One region of the Peribacillus aracenensis genome, then DNA from elsewhere that is predicted to be linked to it. Evidence: riboswitches for the same ligand, from Rfam matches in the RefSeq annotation. Region 1 holds a riboswitch; each other region holds the start of a gene.
What was found. A riboswitch is a leader RNA that binds a small molecule or an ion and turns the genes downstream of it on or off. The one in region 1 is predicted to bind preQ1.
Positions count from the first base shown of each region.

Region 1 (3,280 bases):
AATGGTTTGTGAAAACGTATTACAGTGAAGTTATTGATTTTTTCATGAACCCACTTAATATATATGGCTATGATGTATTGGCAAAGACCTTAAAATTGGCTTTGGCTAAAAATCTGATCAGCCTTGATGACTTACTCGGTACAGATGAAGAAGTTATGTCCTTGTTAAGCTCCACTGAAGACCATGAGGTGAAAAACCTGTTAAAACGGATCCATGGTAACGTAAAGGTGATAGAAAATCAATTGGAATACGATTTACATCGGAAAAATAAAGTGCGCCTTATTGATCCTTCCGTTATTGAAGGAACCCAATTATTAAGAGCATCCAGTTTATCAGAAAGAGTTAAGAAAATGGGAATGGAAGCCTATGAAAAAGCTTCGAAGGGCATATATCTAAAAGTGATTTCCGATTAAATGTCATGTCCAACCATACGGAAAGTAAAACTCAAGGGTGATATCCATCCTTGAGTTTTTTCTCGGAAGAATTTAAAGTCTCCTCCCGTATGCTTTCTTTGACCTTGATTAAGGAAAGAAGGTAAGACTCAATAGGACCCAACATGCTTAAAAATCTTAAGTATCATTGTGCCGGGAGTCAGGACGCCCAACTGCATTTTATCTGAACCAGCACCATTTAAGAATTAAAAAATTATAGATGCTCTCAAAGTATTAACCCCATTTTCTAAGTAACCCTTTAAACATGTTAATGTATAAACCCAACCTTCCTTTTGTCCTATCATTTTATTTATCAATTCGGGGTCGTCTTCTTTCAAACCTGATTCGTTCACTTCAATAATTGTACTCATTTTATCCGACTCTTTTAGGGTAATTGTAACAATCGTTTCTTGATCATTTCCTCCCCATGAGAACACGATTTTCCTATTTTCCTCTACTTCCAATACATGAATGGCCACTTCAGCATCGTATTCGTTATATCTCAATGTAAGCGTCCTGCCTTGTTCCCATCTATCAGAACTCGATGAGAACCAGAAATTCCCGATTCTTTCTGGGTCCACTATGGCTTCAAACACTTCCTTGGTTGGTTTGGCTATTTTAAACTTCGTGATTATTTGCGTATCCATCACTATCAACTCTCTTTCGATTTTTTTAAGTTTTCCACTACCACTTAATGATCCCGAACTACTGTTATCGGCGGCAGGGTCCGTCCCGTTTCAAGCAAGCTCTTCAGGTTACTTAGAATTGCTGGCCATCCATTATTCAAGCCTTCAAAGGTATGATCATCATATACGAAATCCGTCTCCAGAAGCTCTTCATGCCTAAGCGTTAATTTCAAAGTCGAATCATCCATGGGCTGCAGTATAAAAGTGACCCGGGTAGGCTGCTCGCGAGGTGTTTCGTCTCCTGTCATGTTCCAAGTGAACGAGAGCAGGTGCAGCGGCTCACACTTGAGTACTTTACCATGATCAGTAATACGCCCATCTTCCAGCATATATGTAACGCTTGAGCCTTCTTGCCAGTCAGACTGGACTTGGCATCCAAAATGGTACCTCTTCGTGACCTCACCGCTCGTCAGGGCTTCCCAAAGCTTCTCTGGTGTGGTTGCGATATAAATAGCATGAACAAACGATGGTTTTTTTATCATCTTTTTCCTCCTCGCGTTTATACCTCATATCAAGATCGTAACATTATTCTATCAATCATTTTCGGCTTTTCATATACAGCTGGTCAAGCAGTTTTCTGCGACAAAAATCGGCAGAGTCATTGAATTGACCATTGTCCGTGCAAGCCATATGGAAACTTCTTGATTTCCAATCGCTTTCAAGCTACGATAAATAAGGAAAATGATAATCCGCTCGGGCGGAAGAGGTTCTAGCTACCCTCTCAAAAAAACTAAGGGGAACAGTGCTCTTTCTTAGGGTGCTGTTTTTTCTGTATAAGGAGAATTAAGAAATGTTAAGAATTTTATTGTATTTAGTATCCATCATCACGGCGAATGTGGTTACAGCAGCTTTTGCGCCATTGCATTTTGGCATGTTCATCATTCCGATGGGTACATTGCTCATTGGGGGAACCTTCATCTTTCGAGATCTCGTCCAGAATAAATTCGGCCGCGCAAAGACCTATATATGTATCGTCACTGCACTTATTTTATCTGCGTGTGTATCATTTTTATTAGGAGATACGTTATTGATTGTATTTGCTTCCGCATTATCGTTCGTGGTCGCAGAAACAGCGGATACGGAAATATATACCCGTTTAAAACTCCCGATGAGCTGGAGAGTGTTTTACAGCGGAATCGTTGGAGGGTTTTTCGATTCGGTGATATTTGTCGTGATTGGCCTAAGTCCATTGGGTGCCAATATATTGCCATGGGAAGCAGTACCTGCTGCGGTCATCGGCCAAATCATCGTTAAAACGATCATTCAGTCAATTGGTGCCGTACTGTTGGGACGAATCAACGTAGAGCTGGAGAAACGTGTAGTCTCCAGTTAAAGCTAGGAGGGATGCACTCGATGGATGGAATCAAAAAAGAAAAAGATAAATGCTATTGCCTCGAGGCTTTTCGTGAAAAATATGGCCCGCATGTTCAAGGGGATTGTATGAAGCTCTCTTGCGCCAATTATCGCAAGCATAAAGGAATAGACAAAAAAAGACCTAATTAGGTCTTTTTTTTGCGTGAACGGAGTAACTCACGAGTAAACGGTGCGGAATCATGAGTGTAGTATGAATTCACGAGTAAAAGTGCAAAACTCACGAGTAAAAGTGCAAAACTCACGAGTAAAAGTGCAAAACTCACGAGTAAATGTGCGAAACTCACAAGTAAATGGTGCGAAATCATGAGTGCGGTATGAATTCACGAGTAAAAGTGCAAAACTCACGAGTAAAAGCGCGAAACTCACGAGTAAAACAGCAAATTCACGAGTAAACAGCCCAAACTCAGCAAAAAAAAGTTTCCTGCGCCTTTCCAAGTAATGGGTGCAGAGAGCTTTTTATTTTGTTTAGAATTGCTCTGCGCTTTTCCGGACTAATTTTTCCAGGAAGTAAAAGCATTCTCGTTTCCGTTCAAGTTCGGTTTGTCCATTTTCGGTGACATGATAATATTTCCTGCGGCCTGAATCTGACTCTTTCCAATGGCCTGTAATGAATTCTTTTTTTTCTAATCGTTTAAGGGCGGAGTAGAGGGTGCCTTCACTTATTTGATATTTTCCCATGCTCATTTCCTTCAAGATCTTCGTGATTTCATAGCCGTATAGCCTTTTTTGTGAGAGAAGTGAAAGTAAAAGGAGGTCAATGCTTCCCTTCATTAATTCTTTATCCAAATA
Region 1 covers NZ_JANZMJ010000007.1:100,355-103,634, reverse strand. The annotation lists gene N0M92_RS09770 (HD domain-containing protein) at 1-413, shown strand, start outside; gene N0M92_RS09765 (SRPBCC family protein) at 638-1,078, opposite strand; gene N0M92_RS09760 (SRPBCC family protein) at 1,123-1,599, opposite strand; PreQ1 riboswitch class I at 1,815-1,857, shown strand; gene N0M92_RS09755 (VUT family protein) at 1,908-2,450, shown strand; gene N0M92_RS09750 (hypothetical protein) at 2,471-2,620, shown strand; gene N0M92_RS09745 (PadR family transcriptional regulator) at 2,957-3,277, opposite strand.

Region 2 (3,280 bases), on a different contig from region 1:
CAGGGAACACCGCAAGCAAACCAAGCTGATTCAGCAGGAAAAGAAGAAATCATCGCTGTAAGGAAAAATGAAGAGGACAATATAATCGCCATCAAGACGAACTCCGGCCGCGAACTCGACTACCCCACAGCCCTTTCGGAAGCCAAAGCAGGCAACCTGGCCAATGTTGACGTCTTTCATAAATATGGACGTGACATATTGCGGAGTGAGCCCGATGGGATAAAAGAAAATAATCTGGATCAACTGCCGGAGTTTTAAGGGGGAGACTGCCCGATATGGGCAGTTTTTTCTATTTGGATGCGCTAAAAAAGAACCCGCATGATTAGCTGGATCCTTATTTTTCATACTGATAGGATTCAGAGATTTCGAGCAGTCGGCCACAGGACTCGACAACCTCGATGATTTCCATCCATGACATGTCCAGACCCAATTCATTAGCATGGGAAATCTTATCCCGTAATTTCCGGATGGCATTTGCATCCTTCTTCCCTTTACTTTTCGAAGGGATTTGGAAGAAGCGCCTCAAATCTTTATCTTTATGTATGATATCGAATTTATCACTGATTTGCAGGCACTCGATTATATTGATATCCTCGTTTTTATCGATTCTCCTTCTATATAATTCGGTTGCCTTTTCAAAACGGTCTTCGCTGATCATTGGATACCAGCTGCCATCGCCGAATCTATCCTGGATGATATCGCTCATCCTCATTTCCAATAAAGTAATGTATCCGAATATCAGCATCCTGATCGGAGGCTTTTGAAGGTCGGCATGGGTAATCAACTTTTTAATCGAATTATTCTCTAATACGAACACCCTTGTTTTATTCTTGAAAATCTGGAGAAGCTGGATCAAAGGGGTTGAATCCGAAACCATTTCCCTTGGTGAAAAGTTTCTCAAATATTCAGAAATGCTTCCATCACCGAGTTCTTCCCTTTCGATATACCCGATGATTTCCCCCTGATCTTGCACTGCCAATATATCAAAGTTCTTTTTTTCCAATGCTTTCTGGATATCCACTGCCAGATCGTTTTTATGGCAAAACTCAAGCTCCTGGGCAATGCTCTTAACCGTTATATTCTCTTCATAAAGAGTTTTAAGACTAAAATAGCAGTTATTGCCTTTTCTTTTGCTTTCATTTAACATCTTTCAACCTCCACTCAGGAACACTTTCCGCCCGATTTTCCGCTTAAATCATAGAAAATGTATGCCGCCGCCACTAAAATAAAGTCCACCGTAGTGGACTCAATACCATTCATGTGGATTTTATGAAACCATCAAAGGCCATTAACTGCATTGCCTACCGTCGTTTCCTCATTTTCCTTCTCTTCCCAACCTTTGCATACATCCACCCAATCCTTAGCACCTGAATATTCAAACAACTCAGCGAGTTTAAGTTCTATGGCAGAGTTCGCACTGCCGCATGCCGGGAACAATGTATCAAAGCGTTTCATCGATACATCAAGAAAAACAGCTAGATCATTTGCCAAACCAAACGGGCAAACCCCTCCGATGGCATGGCCGGTCTGTGCAAGCACTTCTTCAGGTGAAAGCATACGTGCTTTGAAACCGAACGTCTGACGAAATTTCTTATTATCCACTTTCGCGTCCCCTGCGGCAACAACCAAAATGGCTTTTTCACCTTCTCCCTTAAAGGAAAGAGTCTTAGCAATCCGCGCTGGGATAACACCGATGGTTTCCGCTGCTTCAATCACCGTAGCACTTGATGTTTCGAACTCCATTACATCGCCTTCCCGATCCCATTGTTTAAAATGGCTTTTGACACTCTCGATTGACATCCTATATTCACTCCTTTGAAGTACATATTGAAATAATATCATCCATCATTGCAATAAATCAAAATCCAATTGAGCTACTTCCCCTGCTTGAAAACTTATAAATTAAAACCATTCTTTACAAATTGACGAAACAAGCTTACATGGGATACTATTAAACATCGGGCAAACGCCTAAACGTGGTTCGTAACCATCCCACGATAAAAAACTAGGGAGAGAGTAAAATGAATGTTCGTACACTCGTAATAAGCGGGTTATTGGCTGCCTTGTATGTGGCGGTCTCATTGGTATTCCAACCAATATCATTTCAGATGTTCCAATTTCGTGTACCGGAAATATTGAATCATCTGATTGTATTCAATAAAAAGTATATCTACGGTATCGTCGGCGGAGTCTTCATATCGAATCTGCTCTTTTCCCCGATGGTGCCATATGACTTGATTTTCGGGGTGGGGCAATCTCTGCTCGCCTTGTTGCTTGTCATTTTTGTTTCTCGGTTCATAAAAGGCATTAAAGGACGGATGATCGCAACGATTATCTTTTTCACGTTCACAATGTTTTTAATTGCAATTGAGCTGAATCTTGCCCTGGGCTTCCCATTCTGGTTAAGCTGGATGACCACGGCTGTCGGTGAATTCGTTGTCCTCTTGATTGGAGCGCCAATCATTTATGGAATGAACAAAAGAATTCAGTTTGAAAAGTGGCTTTAATGGAATCTTCGTGTCTGAAACCCACTATAATGGAAAAGAGCTGTCTGCAATGATGCGGCAGCTCTTTTTTTCACCAATGAACTCGAAAATGATAAACTACTAGTAAGAATGGTGGTGGCCCTTTGAAAAAAATCCTGACCATAATCGGTCTATTGGTAATCGCAATATTTATTTTCTATAATGCAGAGTTATTCACTTTGGTTTGGAAAAGTGATCTGGATTCTGTTATTGGCATTTTGAAGGAAAACCTTTTGCTTACATTTATTGTGACATTCGTATTGATGTTTGTACAAAATTCTTTTACAATCATCCCCTTAATTTTGCTCCTGACCATCAATGTCACGATATTCGGATTCATATATGGATATCTATGGAGTTGGTTTACAAGCGTTGTTGCCTCAGGTTTCATTTTTTATGCAGCAAGAAACTGGTTTCAGGAACTTCTCATAAAGAAAATTAGCGAAAAATGGCAAGAAACTGTTGTAGAGCATGGCTTCATGTACGTTTTTACAGGCAGGATTTTCCCTCTGATCCCAACAAGCTTAATTAACTTGGTAGCTGGTGTCAGCACCGTCACTTTCAAGGATTTTTTATTAGCGACGGCACTTGGTAACCTTATTTACTTTTTCTTCCTTTCGCTCATTCCATATGGACTGTTATCTGTTGAAATGAACCAATATACGCTAGCAGCACTCGCACTCGTCCTCTTACTATTTTTCATTATCTATAAGCGTGCAAAAAAGAAAAGGAAACAAACCTTTTTCAGAAAAAAC
Region 2 covers NZ_JANZMJ010000035.1:50,619-53,898, reverse strand. The annotation lists gene N0M92_RS24465 (DUF3892 domain-containing protein) at 1-258, shown strand, start outside; gene N0M92_RS24460 (hypothetical protein) at 335-1,147, opposite strand; gene N0M92_RS24455 (YbaK/EbsC family protein) at 1,279-1,800, opposite strand; PreQ1 riboswitch class I at 1,971-2,015, shown strand; gene N0M92_RS24450 (QueT transporter family protein) at 2,022-2,507, shown strand; gene N0M92_RS24445 (TVP38/TMEM64 family protein) at 2,630-3,280, shown strand, end outside.
Region 2: it holds a riboswitch for preQ1, as region 1 does, so the genes downstream of both, N0M92_RS24450 (QueT transporter family protein) here and N0M92_RS09755 (VUT family protein) in region 1, are expected to answer to the same signal.

Region 3 (3,280 bases), on a different contig from region 1:
TCTACTCCAAGGCTTTGGAAATAACCTGCGACCAGCTTTGCATTATTATCCTCGCCACTTGCCTTCAAAGTATCCAAATAGCGCTTCGGGTTAGTTTGGTCTGCATGCAACAGCGCCATTAAATTTTCGCGGATCCCAGTGACGACACTCTCGGATATATCCAGTTCTTCAGCAATGCTCGCATAGCGGGATACGACATCCTCTATCAAATGCTCTCCGTTATCCCCGCGCAGCTGCTGTTCAGCAGCTTCAATCAATAAATCCGTCACCTTTATATCATCGGAATTGCGTTTCCCTGGAGCCGAAACGACTACAATCTTCCTCTCTGGATCAGAAACAACAATTTCGAATACCTTTCTCAACTGTTCACCTGACGCAAGTGAACTTCCACCAAACTTTGCAACTTTCATCTCGACAACCCCTATTTTCGTAAATATTCTGTCAAAATTATCTCTCCCTATTATTACGCTTTTTCTCGAAACAATCAAGTGGAAATTCCATTACTGAAGGACAAATGTATTTTTAAAAAGGACAAAACAACAAGACCACTAATCGATAATAGCTAAAAAACTAAAAAAGACAACGGGCATTTGCCCATTGTCTCTCCTATTCTTTAGCGATTATCCACGGTTTCAGGATATAAGTCATGGTTCATCAAGCGGTAATCCGCCATTTCCTCATACTTCGTACCTGGTTTCCCATAATTCGTGTAAGGGTCGATGGAGATTCCGCCCCTAGGTGTAAACTTGCCCCAGACTTCAATATATTTAGGATCCATCAATTCGATTAAATCATTCATGATGATGTTCATGCAGTCTTCATGGAAATCACCGTGATTGCGGAAGCTGAATAAATAAAGTTTCAATGATTTGCTTTCCACCATTTTCACACTTGGAATATAGCTTATGTAAATGGTCGCAAAGTCCGGCTGGCCCGTTATCGGACATAAGCTAGTGAATTCCGGGCAATTGAATTTGACGAAATAATCCCGGTTCGGATGTTTGTTATCGAATGACTCAAGGATTTCAGGCGCATAGTCGAATGTATATTTTGTTCCTTGATTCCCAAGCAGTGTGATATCTTTTTTTAACTCTTCTTCTTTTCTTCCAGACATTAAAAGTCCTCCTAATCCCACGTTTCAGGGAGATTCATAAAATGGGCCTCTATATAACAAAAACCATATCTCCTCAAAGATATGGTTGATTCGCGAAAAATATCAAAGCCATAGTTTTTTTAAGAGGGTGATGCTATGAACCTCTCCCGTTTATCGGGAAATATTTTAAAATTGTCATAGTAAATATAGAAAAAAATATCTAATCTGTCAATCATACTTTTAAAATTTGGTTTGATTCCTGCATGCATTCGGCTTAAAATGTAGAAGAAGTTTATCCTACATGAAGGAAGAGATTACGTCAATGTGGATTTTTGCAGCCCTCATCACTAGTTTATGTTTTGGAATCAATAACAGCATTTTTAAATGGAGTAGCGGAAAGGGTTACTCAAAAGTACATATCCAATTCTTCTTTTATTTTTCAGCTTTTATTTTGGCCATATCTTATGGAGTATCTGTGGATGGTTTACAGTTTAACTGGCTGTCCATCATGCTTGGTGGAGCCATTGGGGTACTGAACGCTAATGGTAATATCCAGATGGCAAGCGCCTTTGAAAAAGGACCGGCAAGCTTGACATCTCCTTTAATCGCAGCGAATGCAATATTCCCCATTCTCTGTGCAGCTTTAATTTTTCACGAACATATTTCTACTTTGCAGTGGAGTGGAATCGTCTGCATGTTTCTCGCTACATTAGTCATTCAGTATACACCTAATGCTAAAGGCAACCATCAATATGTCCCATGGATGATGCACACATTATTATCCATTTTATCTTTTGGTGTGCTAGGCATTCTTATGACGACATCAACACGTCTTCATTTAAATTCCCTTGATATTCTGGTATCAATGTACGGAGGCGGAACTCTTTATCTTCTTTCGGCTCTGGCCTTTAAAAAGGAAAAAATCAAGCTAAAGGAAATCAAAATCGGTTCCTTGGTAGGCCTTTTAAGCACTATAGGCTATGGATGTTATTTCTTTGCGTTGAACACTGGCATCGCAAGCATCATCTTCCCTGTCGTCAGCCTGAACTGTTTAGTTGTCGTATTCGCAGGATGTTATTTATTCAAGGAAAAACTAAAAAACTATCAAGTTGCCGGCGTACTTGCAGCATTAATCGGCATTATCTTGACTAAAATATGAATATAGTTCATTTACAAAGACGACCTGGCTGCTACGAGTACAAGCCAGGTCGTTTTTTTATTGTGCCGGGAAATAGGGTGGTCAAAAAAAAGTGTTGACACGCTCCCTGAAATATCAGATAATTTTGAATATTAATTCTTTATGTTTTACTACTTTTGAAATGTTTGAAAAATCCTCTGTCACGGGTATTAAAGAAATAGGTACAACCACCCCATTTAATTCTGAATTAGGAAAGGAAAGATGCATAATGGTAAAAGTTACGGTAACGGTTGATTTTCAAGGAAAATCTTATCAAACTAACGTCCTTACTAAACCGGATACAGATCATGAAGTAATTTTACAACAAGCGCTTCATCAAGTTGAAAAACAATGGAAAGCATAAAAAGGCAGGCATCGCAATAGATACCTGCTTTTTTATTACCATTTAAATAATTTCATATGCACGATGAAAGAACCTCTTACAGTAATTCCCTCTCTTTTAATTGCATTTTCCAAAAGAAACTAAAATTAAGATGTCAGTTTGTGTACTAGATTTTTAATAAAATTCATTAAAAACCGGTCTCAGTCTGTAGACAAAAGGGTTCTATATTAAGTTAATTGAAACGCAGGGTACGAGACTCCTGCGTGAAAAGCGAGTCCCTGGAGTGGAAATTAACGGTTAAATTGTCTACAGTCTAAGACGGTCCTTAAAGAGACCGTCATTTTTTTATTAAACTAATTTACTTATTAATGGCACGGAACGCTCTTGGAGGCTATCTGAAAGAAGACTATAAGAAATGACTTTCTTCTTGTACTGTTTGACTACATCGACGTGGTCATTGTAAATGTATACAAATAACCTAACATCCTTTTTGCTTCTTTTAGTATCAATGACCAATGGAATCCCACTGTTCTCTGGGTGTAAAAACAATTGCTCGTTCCCTGGGAATATATGATTTTTTTTCAAAAATCTAGCGTTATTAAAATAACTAATGACTTGAATTTTTTCTATACCTTCCAAACGTTTTCCGTCAAAGGTTACGATCGCA
Region 3 covers NZ_JANZMJ010000014.1:51,835-55,114, reverse strand. The annotation lists gene N0M92_RS15150 (aspartate kinase) at 1-410, opposite strand, end outside; gene queF (preQ(1) synthase) at 614-1,114, opposite strand; PreQ1 riboswitch class I at 1,219-1,264, opposite strand; gene N0M92_RS15140 (DMT family transporter) at 1,395-2,252, shown strand; gene N0M92_RS15135 (BA3454 family stress response protein) at 2,344-2,634, shown strand; gene N0M92_RS15130 (YfmQ family protein) at 2,962-3,280, opposite strand, start outside.
Region 3: it holds a riboswitch for preQ1, as region 1 does, so the genes downstream of both, queF (preQ(1) synthase) here and N0M92_RS09755 (VUT family protein) in region 1, are expected to answer to the same signal.